Linked DNA regions of Methanothermobacter marburgensis str. Marburg. The protein of the gene in region 2 binds, or shares a complex with, the protein of the main gene of each other region. Links are inferred from orthologs where the notes say so. Each region holds a gene or a part of one and is shown on either strand. Other genes may lie near its edges.

Evidence for each region. The genes of interacting proteins can lie anywhere in the genome.
Region 1: the proteins of MTBMA_RS07600 (region 2) and MTBMA_RS02175 are in contact, whole or in part, in a cryo-EM structure (PDB 9H1L), measured with the Methanococcus maripaludis proteins. The link is inferred for Methanothermobacter marburgensis str. Marburg from one-to-one orthologs. Residues at the interface, in WP_011170365.1 of Methanococcus maripaludis: Ser79, Ser81, Arg82, His83, His84, Ala112, Gly113, Lys114, Asn115, Ile116, Asn139, Phe140, Glu141, Ser142, Cys143, Gly162, Pro163, Arg178, Arg179, Ala180, Gln181; in WP_104837391.1 of Methanococcus maripaludis: Cys8, Asp10, Ala12, Gly13, Ile16, Tyr17, Arg19, Ile20, Thr23, Cys41, Gln43, Asp44, Pro46, Phe48, Asp134, Asn137, Arg138, Val139, Phe140, Pro141, Glu142, Gly143, Arg145, Glu161, Lys162.

What each region holds. Positions count from the first base shown.
Region 1 is NC_014408.1:417,330-423,213, forward strand. The notes cover bases 2,097-4,939. They hold MTBMA_RS02175 (methanogenesis marker 17 protein), read left to right. Parts: upstream 2,097-3,193; coding sequence 3,194-3,685; downstream 3,686-4,939. Other genes in these bases: MTBMA_RS02170 (methanogenesis marker 15 protein), read left to right, coding at 2,097-3,192; nifB (FeMo cofactor biosynthesis protein NifB), read left to right, coding at 3,757-4,623; mtnA (S-methyl-5-thioribose-1-phosphate isomerase), read left to right, coding at 4,640-4,939. Outside these bases: methyl-coenzyme M reductase-associated protein Mmp3, read left to right, coding at 1-714; MTBMA_RS02155 (methanogenesis marker 6 protein), read left to right, coding at 689-1,135; MTBMA_RS02160 (DUF2111 domain-containing protein), read left to right, coding at 1,147-1,518; MTBMA_RS02165 (methanogenesis marker 5 protein), read left to right, coding at 1,515-1,961; more of MTBMA_RS02170, read left to right, coding at 1,954-2,096; more of mtnA, read left to right, coding at 4,940-5,569; MTBMA_RS02190 (class I SAM-dependent methyltransferase), read right to left, coding at 5,619-5,884.
Region 2 is NC_014408.1:1,431,469-1,437,445, reverse strand. What follows is about bases 1,657-4,592. They hold MTBMA_RS07600 (methanogenesis marker 7 protein), read left to right. Parts: upstream 1,657-2,635; coding sequence 2,636-3,550; downstream 3,551-4,592. Other genes in these bases: MTBMA_RS07595 (metallophosphoesterase), read left to right, coding at 3,555-4,592; MTBMA_RS07605 (hypothetical protein), read left to right, coding at 2,121-2,651; comB (2-phosphosulfolactate phosphatase), read right to left, coding at 1,657-2,051. In the rest of the region: MTBMA_RS07625 (GTPBP1 family GTP-binding protein), read right to left, coding at 1-304; MTBMA_RS07620 (DUF1922 domain-containing protein), read right to left, coding at 313-528; MTBMA_RS07615 (TraB/GumN family protein), read right to left, coding at 688-1,380; more of comB, read right to left, coding at 1,398-1,656; more of MTBMA_RS07595, read left to right, coding at 4,593-4,601; MTBMA_RS07590 (DUF134 domain-containing protein), read left to right, coding at 4,795-5,364; MTBMA_RS07585 (methyl-coenzyme M reductase glutamine C-methyltransferase), read right to left, coding at 5,734-5,977.

The DNA.
Region 1 (5,884 bases), 1.0 Mb from region 2 along the record:
GTTTACATATACAGGGAGGACAGGGTTTCAACACCATCCCACAACCTCATAGGAAACGTTACAGATGGAATGGAACTGGTGGATATAGCAGGGGAAGGGGACCACATCACGGTGGAGTGCGAACCCGGCAGGATAATGACAGTATCCATGACCCAGAAGGAAGCAGAGGAATACCTTAAAGGATACGGTGTCGAGCAGATACGGGACGGCATAATGGTTGACGATGCAATCGTTGTGGCCCAGGACCCACCCTACACCATGGACATACTCAAGGAGGGAAGGGTCAGAACAGTGGGCATAGAGGCCGATAAAATCCTGGAGGTTGAACTTGACCCTGATGCGCCAAGATCCTCATGGTACTTCCGCAGACTCACAGGCCTCATCGACACACCCATCGGATCCCTCAAGGTACACTTCGCCTTCCCAGGAATGAAGGTGGTGATGTTTGAGGGTGACAGATCCCTGGCAAAGGGCCTTGTACCGGAGAAAACACCTGAAAACTGCGTTAAAAAGGGCAGCATTGGCATAACAAACATGTCAAGGAGACACATAGGTATGGTTGGTGTCAGACTCGAGGACAACGATGAATACGGCCCAACAGGGGAACCATTCAACGGTACCAACATAATAGGCAGAATCATAGAGGGCCTTGAGAATGTTGAAAAATTCAAAGAGGGGGACACAGTCTATGTCCGGGAAAGAAAAAAACCATGAGGAATCAACAAGAATGATAATACTTGGGCCGTCATCAAGGCTGAGCTCATCAGAACTTGTCCAGAGGCTCCACCTCCTTGGACTGCCACTGACCATAAAATCAACATGTTACGGTGCGCTGGTGCATGGGGACACAGAGACTGTGATGGAGGCTGTCAGAAAAATACGCAGCCTGGACCCGACCAACATATTCACAAAGGAGAGGGGGTTCCCACCTGGGGACCCCAGGAGATGCAGAGGACACAGAGGAGCAGCAAGGGAGGGTTACCATCAGCTTGAAAAGGAATTCAAACTACTTGGATATGTGGGCGAGGCCCTTGAAAGGCCCCAGAAGGCCGAACCCGAAAAAAAGGAGAAGGTTTCTGTTGATGAATTTCGCGATGTAGTTGAGAGGAGTCTGAAATCCAGACAGAAAACATAGGGCTGATTGAAATGAAAATAACTTCATCATCCACTGGAGAGGAACTCAAGGAACTTGGAATGTGTATACATGAACTTGTAAGTCGTCTTCCCCTCACAATAAGGAGCCGGGAAGCAAAGGGTCTTCGAATAGAGGACGGCAAGGTGATCGATGACAGCTACACAGGACCCGTACTTGAAAAGGTCCTTGAATCAGGTGAGATAGCAAGGGAGACACCTGAGAGGGGACCCTACAAGGGGATACCCGTGGTCGTGGTACCCCTGAAGGAGAAGGGTGAGGTTCTCTGTGCGGTGGGAATCGTTGATGCCACAAAGGGCCTCTTCACAGACATGGTTGAAATAGCCAGAAGACCCCAGGAGGGAGACAGGGGGGAATTCTATTGAAGATAGCGATATTTCCACCAAATTCACTTATACTTGCAGATCTTGTTGAAAGAAGGGGACATGAGCCCCTTGTAATCCAGAAAGAAATCAGACAGAAGGTCACAGACCCTGAAATTGATTCACCACCCTTCAACATAACCGAGGAGGACCCGATAAGGGGCCTGAAGTATGCGGCAATAGAGGTTCCCTCAGGTGTGAGGGGGAGAATGGCAATCCTTGGGCCCCTCATAGAGGATGCGGATGCCGCCATAATAATGGAGGAAGCCCCCTTTGGTTTTGGATGCATAGGATGCGCAAGGACCAATGAACTCTGCGTATTCCAGCTCAGAAAGAAGGGCATACCCACACTTGAACTGAAATATCCCACAACAAGGGAAGAGACAATAGATGTGGTTAACAGGATAAACAAATTCCTGGACGAACTGGAGGCTCAAAATGGTTAAAATAGCCCAGATTTCATGCGGAACCGACTACAGCGGTGTTCAGAAGGAAATTGAAAAGGCAGCGAGGACTTTCGGGGCCGAAATAGTGATCCCCGAGGCCGACCTTGACTACATAGACGAGGCCTATGAAAAATTTGGGTTCAACTGTGCCAGTTCAAGCCTGAAACTCATGATAGCAAGGGCAATGTCAATCGTTGAGGGCAAAACAGATGCCGACGCGGTTTTCATAGCAACCTGCTTCAGGTGTGCAGAGGGAGCCCTTGTAAGGAATGAGATAAGGAGGTTCATACAGCAGAACACAAGGCTTCCGGTTGTAACCTACTCATTCACAGAGAGAACAAAGGCCGATGAGCTCTTCATACGTATGGAGGCGCTCTCAACAATAGTGGCAAGGAAGAGCATACTTGCAAGGGAGAAACAGGAGGGCCTCACCCTTGGAATAGATTCAGGTTCAACAACCACCAAGGTAGTGCTGATGGAGGATAACGAGGTCATAGGAACAGGATGGCTTCCCACAACAGATGTCCTTGGCTCCGCAGAGAAGGGTATAGAGGAGGCCCTCGCAGGTACAGGTTACACGATTAAGGACCTTGATGGGATAGGAGTCACAGGTTACGGCAGGTTAACCATAGGGAAACATTACGGGGCCGACCTCATACAGGAGGAGCTCAGCGTGAACTCCAAGGGTGCAGTGTTTCTGGCAGACCACCAGAAGGGGGAGGCAACGGTCCTGGATATAGGGGGTATGGACAACAAGGTCATAACCGTCAACGATGGAATACCCGACAACTTCACCATGGGGGGTATCTGCGCCGGTGCATCATGGCGTTTCCTGGACATAACAGCCAGGAGGCTTGGAGTGGAGATAGATGAACTTGGAAGCCTGGCAATGAAGGCCGATTACGAGAAGGCGATGCTCAACAGTTACTGCATAGTCTTTGGTATACACGACCTTGTAACCGCACTTGCAGCGGGAGTTTCAAGGGAGGATGCAGCAGCCGCGGCATGCCACTCGGTGGCCGAACAGGTATATGAGCAGCAGCTCCAGGAGATAGATGTGAGGGAACCCCTCATACAGGTGGGTGGAACATCCCTTATAGAGGGCCTTGTTAAGGCGGTAAGTGATATTCTGGGAGGTATCGATGTCATCGTACCCCCGTATTCACAGCACATAGGCGCAGTTGGAGCGGCCCTCCTTGTTTCTGGAATGAAAGACATCAGTGAGGGTTAAAATGGGGATAAATGTTGAGTGCTACGACCCCCGGGGTGCAGAGGTCTATGAGATAATAGCCCGCCAGGTTCTTCAGGATCTCCAGCTTGCAAGGGCAGTTGATGACCTGAGAATATGGGTTGATCCTCGAGAGCCGGTCTTCATCATAGCGGTTAAGACACAGAGGACCTCTGAGCCGATTTACCTTGAGGACATGGTGGAGATGGAGGTTGATAAGGCCACCGGAGCAGTCCACCTGAGGATAAGGGATGAGACGTACCTTCCACAGCTACTTGAAAGGCTCTGGGAGACACAGGGGCGTGGCGGGGTACGGCAGCCATCCCGATTTGAGGTGGTGGTGGAGGACCCCATCTCGGATATCAGCGGAATGACGGTCCGCGACCCCTCAATGAACCTCGAGAAGAGGGTGTACGATGCAATATTCCGTATAATACCCGAGGGATTCCGGGTTATAAGGGACCTTTCAGAGGATAACATAATAGCCCTTGGATGATACCGATGAGGTGCTCATGGATGAATGGATTTTAAAGGTCAGGGAGATAATAGACGATATGAGGTGAAAACATGCCCGATCAGAGACAGACACGCTTTGCCCACATAACAAAGGGTCAGCCCTGCTTCAATGAGAAACTGCATGACAGGGTTGGAAGGATCCATCTGCCCATCGCACCCCGCTGCAATATCCACTGCAAGTTCTGCACAAGGGATATCAGTGAATGCGAAAACCGGCCAGGGGTCACTGCAAGGATCATGACAGCTGAGGATGCAGTAAAGCACGTTGAGAAGGTTAAGAGCGAGATGCCCATAAGTGTAATAGGGGTCGCAGGACCCGGCGATGCCCTTGCAAATGAGGAGACCTTCGAGTTCTTCAAAAAGGCCAGCAAGAAGTTCCCGGATCTCCTTAAATGCCTCAGCACCAACGGTCTGCTCCTTCCAGATAAGGCTGATGAACTGGCAGAGATTGGTGTTAACACAGTCACAGTAACCGTGAACGCCATTGACCCTGACATAGGTGAGAAGATATACTCCTTTGTTATCTACAAGGATAAGGTCTACCATGGAAGGGAGGCCTTCGAGGTTCTCTCAAGGAACCAGCTTGAGGGTATAGAGAAACTTGCAGAGAAGGGTATCATTGTTAAGGTCAACAGTGTACTCATACCTGGCCTCAACGATGAACACATAGTCGACATTGCAAGGGAGGTTAAAAAGAGGGGAGCCTCCCTCATGAACGTTATACCACTCATACCGATGGGTGAGATGGAGGACTACCCACGGCCAACCTGTGAGGAGATCGAGAGGGTCAGGAATGAGGTTGAAAAGATAATACCCGTATTCAGGGCATGCACACAGTGCAGGGCAGACGCCTACGGCATCCCAGGGAAAAAGGGTGCCGACAAGCACCTTGACATGACACCAGCGAGCCACTACTGAAAATCCCGTGATAACCATGAAGACACTGGAATGGAAGGACAACCGACTCATTCTTATAGATCAGAGAAAACTTCCCGATTCACTGGAGTACTTTCAGTGTGAAAACTACCGGGACGTCATATACGCAATAAAAAACATGGTTGTAAGGGGCGCACCGGCCATTGGGGTAACAGCAGCGTTTGGAGTTGCCCTGGCAGACCTTGCAGGCGAGGACACTGAAAGGGCTGCAGAGGAGATAAGGTCGTCAAGGCCAACCGCAGTGAACCTTTTCTGGGCAGTGGACCGTGTAATGAAATCCGGGTCCCCACTTGACGAGGCCCTGAAGATCTACAGGGAGGATATGGAGACCAACAGGGCCATAGGGGCTCATGGGGCCAGCATAATCCATGATGGAGATACAATCTTAACCCACTGCAATGCAGGCGCCCTTGCCTGTGTTGACTACGGCACGGCCCTGGGTGTTGTGAGGGCCGCCAGGGATCAGGGAAAGAATATAACGGTTATATGTGATGAGACAAGGCCCGTGGGACAGGGCGCCCGTTTGAGTGTCTGGGAGATGCAGCAGGAGGGCATACCTGTTAAACTGATAGCGGACGTTGCAGCAGGGTACCTCATGCAGAGGGGAATGATAGATAAGGTTATAATAGGCGCTGACCGTGTGGCAGAGGGCGGTGTGGCAAACAAGATAGGGTCACTCATGGTTGCACTCTCAGCAAAACGGTTCAATGTACCCTTTTACGTTGCAGCACCACTCAGCACCTTTGACAGGGAAAATTCAATTTATGATGTTGAGATCGAGGAAAGAAGCCCTGAAGAGGTCCTATATTATGGCGGCTGCAGGATAGCCCCGGAAAATACCGAGGTCATCAACCCTGCATTTGACATAGTACCCTCTGATCTTATAGACGGCATCATAACAGAGGAGGGTATAGTTGATCCATTGTGATTTCAGCTCTTTTAGGTAATGGTTGGCGTGTTCTTAGCGTGTTCTGATCTCACCCCTTTTTTATTCTTGCGTCGATACCAATATGCCACACACCTGGGCTCCTTGACTTCACCCTTCTCCTATCCAGGATCTCCACTTTGAAGGGTGCCGCGGCGTCCCTCAGGCGTTTCACAGGGGTTTCGAAGTCCCTTGAAAATTCATAGTAGTGTATGATGCCCCCATCCCTGACTGCCCGGATGGCGTCATCAAGAAATTCGCAGGCAGTTCCCGGGAGATTCATGATCACATGGTCTGCAAAGCACTCCTTATCATTTA
Region 2 (5,977 bases):
TACCGTGGGTTCCCTCATGGAGGTTAACCTCCTCCACAACAGCATCTATCTCCTGACTCAGTTTTCTGAGGACCTCAACTGACCCCCTGAGTTCCTCATCAGGGAGGCCAACCGGTTCACCGCTGTCCTCCACACCAAGGAGGTATACTGCCCTTCCATCACCCCTCTCCATACGGTACTTCATCTGGGAGATCAGGCTCTTCTTCCGGTCCATCTTCAGATGATACCCTGGTGAGAGTGCCTTCTTGAATTCTATGTTTCTCCTCTCACCGGCTGATGTGAATGATCGGATATCTTCTATCATATCTCGTTCTATTCCCTTTTCACTGGATTTGTGAAATGGCAGGTGCCATACCTTTCTTCCTGGAGTTTTCTCACAATTTCTGCTGCTTCCTGGAAGCTACCGGCCTTTCCAAATATGCGCCTTGTTTTAACCTTCAGGGTTCTTCCACAGACGCACTTTCGGGTATCTGCGCCCTCCTTTGAGTATAGGGCCCTTCCACAGTCACATCTGAATATGACGTACATTGAATATCACACTGCTCTTTCTATAGTAAATATTTATTGGACCGGTATTTAATGAATATTTTTCCTCCAGCATGGCATTACTCTGAATGATGTCTTGTAATATTGTTCGGAGCCTGTGGGTGTGCCCGGGACATTAGTCTGAATGATATTATCGGATATTCAAATGAGTTCTTCAAGTGGTGGAAGTTCCTGTGGGTTTCTGAGGTAGTGTTCTATCCCCCTCCTGTGGCCTGCGCCCACAACGGCAACAACGCGGTCCTCCTCAATGGAGAGGAGCCTGTGGGCCATGAAGGCATCCCTCTCCTCAACAAGCACACGGTATGCTGAGGGTGATATTTCGCGGAATTCCCCCATAACCTCCGCAAGGGTGTCGTCACTTTTGAGGCTCTCAATATCCCGCACATCCTCCCCCCCAATGAAGGATCTCATGATTGCAAGAAAGAACCTCAGCTTTTCCCGCCGGCTCATGGACCCGATCGCCCGCTGCATGGTCACCCCTATGTCACGGTCAATGAGGGCAACCCCCGCACCAACCTCATGGGCGGCATCTATCGCCTCAAGCATCTCACTGCCTGGCTTGACACCTATATCCTCACCGATCTTCCTCTGGAAATAGGTTAAAAACCAGCCTGCAAGGATGACACCAATGTTTCCACTTCTGAGGGCGTCCCTGAGGGAAGGTTCATCCCTTTTGATCCCCATTTTTTCTTCCATGAGCCTCCTGTACCTCCCGGGGTCCAGTTCCACTGCAACAACGTCCGGTTTCATCTCAAGTATGGTTCTTCTCACCTCATCAACACTTTCTCCAGATACATGTGCGGTACCTATTATCTTCAGCTCCTCCAGATTCATGTCCAGTGCATCCTCCCTTAGATCAGCGATATCCTGCCGTCCCTGTATACGGGTACGTTTTCTGTTATATTCCTTCTGAGGCAGTATTCAATATCACCGGCAAAACCAAGTTCCCTGAGCCTCCTGGCTGACCTGGATTTTCTTATGGCATCATCAACCATGGACCTGTCCTGAACTGCAAGTACTGAGGCCTCAGCGTACTCTTCAAACTCACCACCAATGGCACGTATTATTTCACCGGCGCAGAGGAAATCCTCTATTGCAAAGCGGCCATTAACACCGGCCATGACCACCTCAACTTCATCCGAAAGATTCCTTGCAGCTGAGGCCACTGCATCCAGATTGTTGAGGCAGCCCACGAGGGCCTGTGATTCAACTGACTCAAGGATCCTTGTACCGTTACTGGTGGTTAGCACAAGGGCATCACCTGAATGTTCCCTCACCTCCAGTGGGGAGTTGGCCAGGAATCCTGGCAGGGTCTCACCACCACGCTCCCCTGCCACCACATAGCCCATCCTGGAGTATTCCGTTGCCTCCTCAACGTCCCCAACAGGGATGACCTCCCTGAAACTGTCCAGGGCAGAGGTTATGGTTGCACTTGCCCTCAGAAGGTCCACCATTATGCAGAGTCCACTGCCCTCCGGTTTTTCAAAGCTGAGACTTACCCTCATCAGCACACCTTATAAATGATTATAGAGAGATTTATTCATGAGGTATTTATAGACTTCATCGGTGACTCAATGAGGATTTTTACAACACCAATGTGTGAGGGCATACTGAGGATTGCAGGCGTCATGGGGTACCATGTGACCCGCAAACCTGAGGATGAGGATGCAGACATTTTATTTGTGCTATCTGAGACACCAGTTGCTGGGGCGGTTAAACTTAAACTCAACACATTCACCCAGATAAGGGAGGCCATAGGAACCGTTTTCAGGGCTGTTCAGGAGGTGGATCCTGGAAGCCTCAGGTACTCCTCGGCTGATGAGATAGACTTTGAGGTCTGCTCCCCCTGGTGGCATGACCCTGCGGGGTTGCGGGAGATTAACAGCAAAATAAAAGTAAGGGTTTATTCAGATTTCCTAAGGGAGATCGTTGAGGACATGGGATTCACCATTGTTGATTTGAATGAAGATTTCACGGTATGCCCCGATTACATGGAACTTGACTGCATCAGGGTCCCCTCACACAGAAACCTTCCAGTTGACCCGGTTAAGAGGGCTTTATTCAGGTACATGTATCTGGAGAGGAAATTATGTACGAAACTTTAACCTATCAGGGCGGTGTACACCGCCATGAGGAAATGAAGGAACTGATTGAGGACCTCGGCGGATTTGTGCTCCAGGAGAACATGCTTCAGATGGACCTCATACTCACACTGGCCGTCCCAATTGAGGATGTGGATAAGGTGAGGGAAAAGGCCAGGGAGCTCCTGGGGAAGGTTAAGGTTGCCCCTATGGCGGGTACTGAGATAGCTATCGTCTCACCGACCCTGGCAAGGCATCATTTACCCCATTCGGCCTGTGATATATCCGAGTACCTCAGGAGGTACGGTGCCAAGGATAACATGATAGGCCTTGCCCGTGGGGCAGGTAAGGGTATATCCAGGATATCAGAGGATGAAAAGAGGCTCATAGAGGAACACGACCTTGCAGTTTTTGCCCTTGGAAGCTTTGAGCAGTGCATAAAGGATAAGGCCCACCTTTTCAGTGACATAAACATCCCGGTGGTGGTTACAGGGTCCCCTGAGAAGATTGACCTCAGCGAGCTTCCAGGTGCCGACGCCTATGTTGGGGGCCTTGGGAGGATACCCAGGAGGCTGAAGAGGGGTGAGGATATAAGGGCCCTAAGGAAACTTGTTGAGGTGGTCGAGGATATACTTGACAGGAGGAGGCGTGAAATGGCGGCGGACCCACCTCTGGTCCCCTCAATACTTGTTAAGACCGAGATTGAAAATCAGGTGCCTGCCGTTAAGGAGGTCTACTCCCCCACACCTGTAACAAGCCAGCTTGATGGGGTCCGTGTGAAGCTCAACTATGACCGCTACCATGACGAGATAGCAGATGTGAGGGTTTCTGATTACCGGCTGGGCGACATATCTGAGATAAGGAAGTCAATGATGTACGACTACATCCTCGTTAAGTTACTACCTGAAAGCTCCATACTGTGATCCCATGAGGAGAGAGTTCCAGGTCCTGATATTTATCCTGATCTTCTCCTCAGGATACTACCTTCTTAATTTTACTGTCCTGGAATCTCTTGGTATGGGAATTCTGAGCCTCCCGCTTACATTTCTTTTACCGGCAGCCATAATCTCCGAGAGGGTATACCCATCCTTTATCTCAAGGGCTGCCTATGTGGTTTCCATGATATGGGTGGGAATGGCTGTTTACATCCTCATTGGCCTGGGGGTAACCTTTGCAGCATCACTTGTTCCAGGCATTCCGTTCTCCCCTATCCCTGCGGCGGCCTTATCTATCATAATGGTTTCCTATGGGCTGTTGAAGGGCTGGAATATTGAGGTAAGGACTGTCAGGATCCCATTTCCATGCAGCGATGAACTGAGGCTGGTGCAGCTTTCAGATCTTCATGTGGGGACTGTGAGGTCCAGTGGTTTCCTCAGGAGGGTTTCATCTCTTATCTCTGAAATTGAACCTGACGCCGTCCTCATAACAGGTGACCTCCTGGATGGTTCAAGGCCCGTTGGAGCCTCAACACTCTCAGAGCTTAAGGTGGAAGTTCCCGTATTTTTTGTTTCTGGCAACCATGACACCTATTCAGGGGACTTCAGGTCTGCAGTGGAGGGGGCGGGTATCATGTGTATTGATCAGCGTGTTGTTGATTTCAGGGGGGTGCAGGTTGCAGGTGTGGGTTATTCGATGGAGAGGCATTCGCTTTCTGCGATCCTTGATATAATGGAATTTGACCCGAAGAGGCCCCTCATACTTCTTCATCACCTTCCTGTTGACTGGGATTACGCCAGGGAGAGGGGTGTTGACCTCCAGCTATCCGGCCATACGCATGGTGGGCAGTTCTATCCATTCAACCTCCTTGTTGGAATGATGTTCCCCTTTATCAGGGGCCTTTATGATGATTCAGGACGTTTTCTGTATGTTTCACAGGGTACAGGCACATGGGGTCCCCCTATCCGTATAGGATCGTCCTCTGAGGTCACTGTTATTGAGCTCATTCCCTCTAATCCGGTTTTCGATGGAGATTAAGGATGAACTGGATGGTACTTATTATTTTCGCTGGTTTTATGGGGATCTTGAATGGATGACCGGCAGGCAGTTTACAGGGATATTTTTTCTATGGTTTTAGGGTGATGCTGGTCTGGTTAGGGGACTGGCTTTTCATGGTCTCTGACCCGTGATGAAAAACTTTAAATACAAGTTTTGAATATATATTCAAAACATGCCTAGACCAAGAAGATACAGAAGAATCCTGGGAGAACCCCGTGTGGTTGCATTTTCCCCGGAAGCCAGTGAAGAAGGGGTTGAGGTTGAGATAACCCTCGATGAATTTGAGGCTGTCAGGTTAAGGGACTACCATGACATAAAACAGAAAAAGGCTGCTGAAATCATGGGTATATCACAGCCAACATTTCACAGGACACTGACATCCGCACGGGCCAAGATAGCAGAGGCACTGGTCGAGGGCAGACCAATAATACTGAAAGGAGGTGATTACATCACAGACAGGAGAAGATACAAGTGCATGGACTGCCAGTTTGAGTGGATCTCACCTGAAAAGGAATACAAAAAGTGCCCCGACTGTGATTCAGAAAATATAACGCTGGTATCAGCAGATACACTGCCCCGGATGGGAAGTGGCGGCTTCGGAAGAGGTTTTGGTGCTGGACGTGGGGCACCACGTGTCTGCAAATGCATTGAATGCGGATACGAGGCACCAAAAACACCTGGAGTTCCATGCAGAATGGAGAAATGTCCAGAGTGCGGCGCACCAATGTGTGGAGCTGACTGAAACTTTAACGCGAAGACCCGTATTCAGCGATTTATCAAATTACGCTGAATACCACCTTTATCTATGATAAATACATAAAAGCTTGTTTTATTATGATTTGACGCTTTACCACCTTTATCTATTTTTGATGAAGAGTCAGGTGGTAATCGTAATTTAGTGATTGTATCGGAAGAGGGTTAGGAGCATGATTTAATGCATTTTATGTGTATTTTACCAGATGATTTAACTCTCATTTAGAAAAACAGATTATGTCATGTCTGCAAAATTAATAATAGAAAAATTGGCATTTCGAATGAAGCTGAGTTAGCATCAGAATTTTCAATTAAATGCTGCAGATTATTCTTCTCAAGGAATTAAACTACATGTGACCTAAAGTTCCCTCTTCAACATACGCGTAACAGTTTCTATATGTTCTTGCTGATCCCGGGCCTCCTTCTTAAGTGACCTCAGGAGTTCATCGGTCACAGGGATGGGCATGCTCCTGAATACGTATGAATCAAGCATGAAACCGAATGCCCTCTCCTCAGCCAGACTCCTGAACTTCCTGTCTGATGGCTCCATGAATACAGGGTTATCCTCATCTTCAAGGCCCTTAACCTCGTCACCAAGTTCC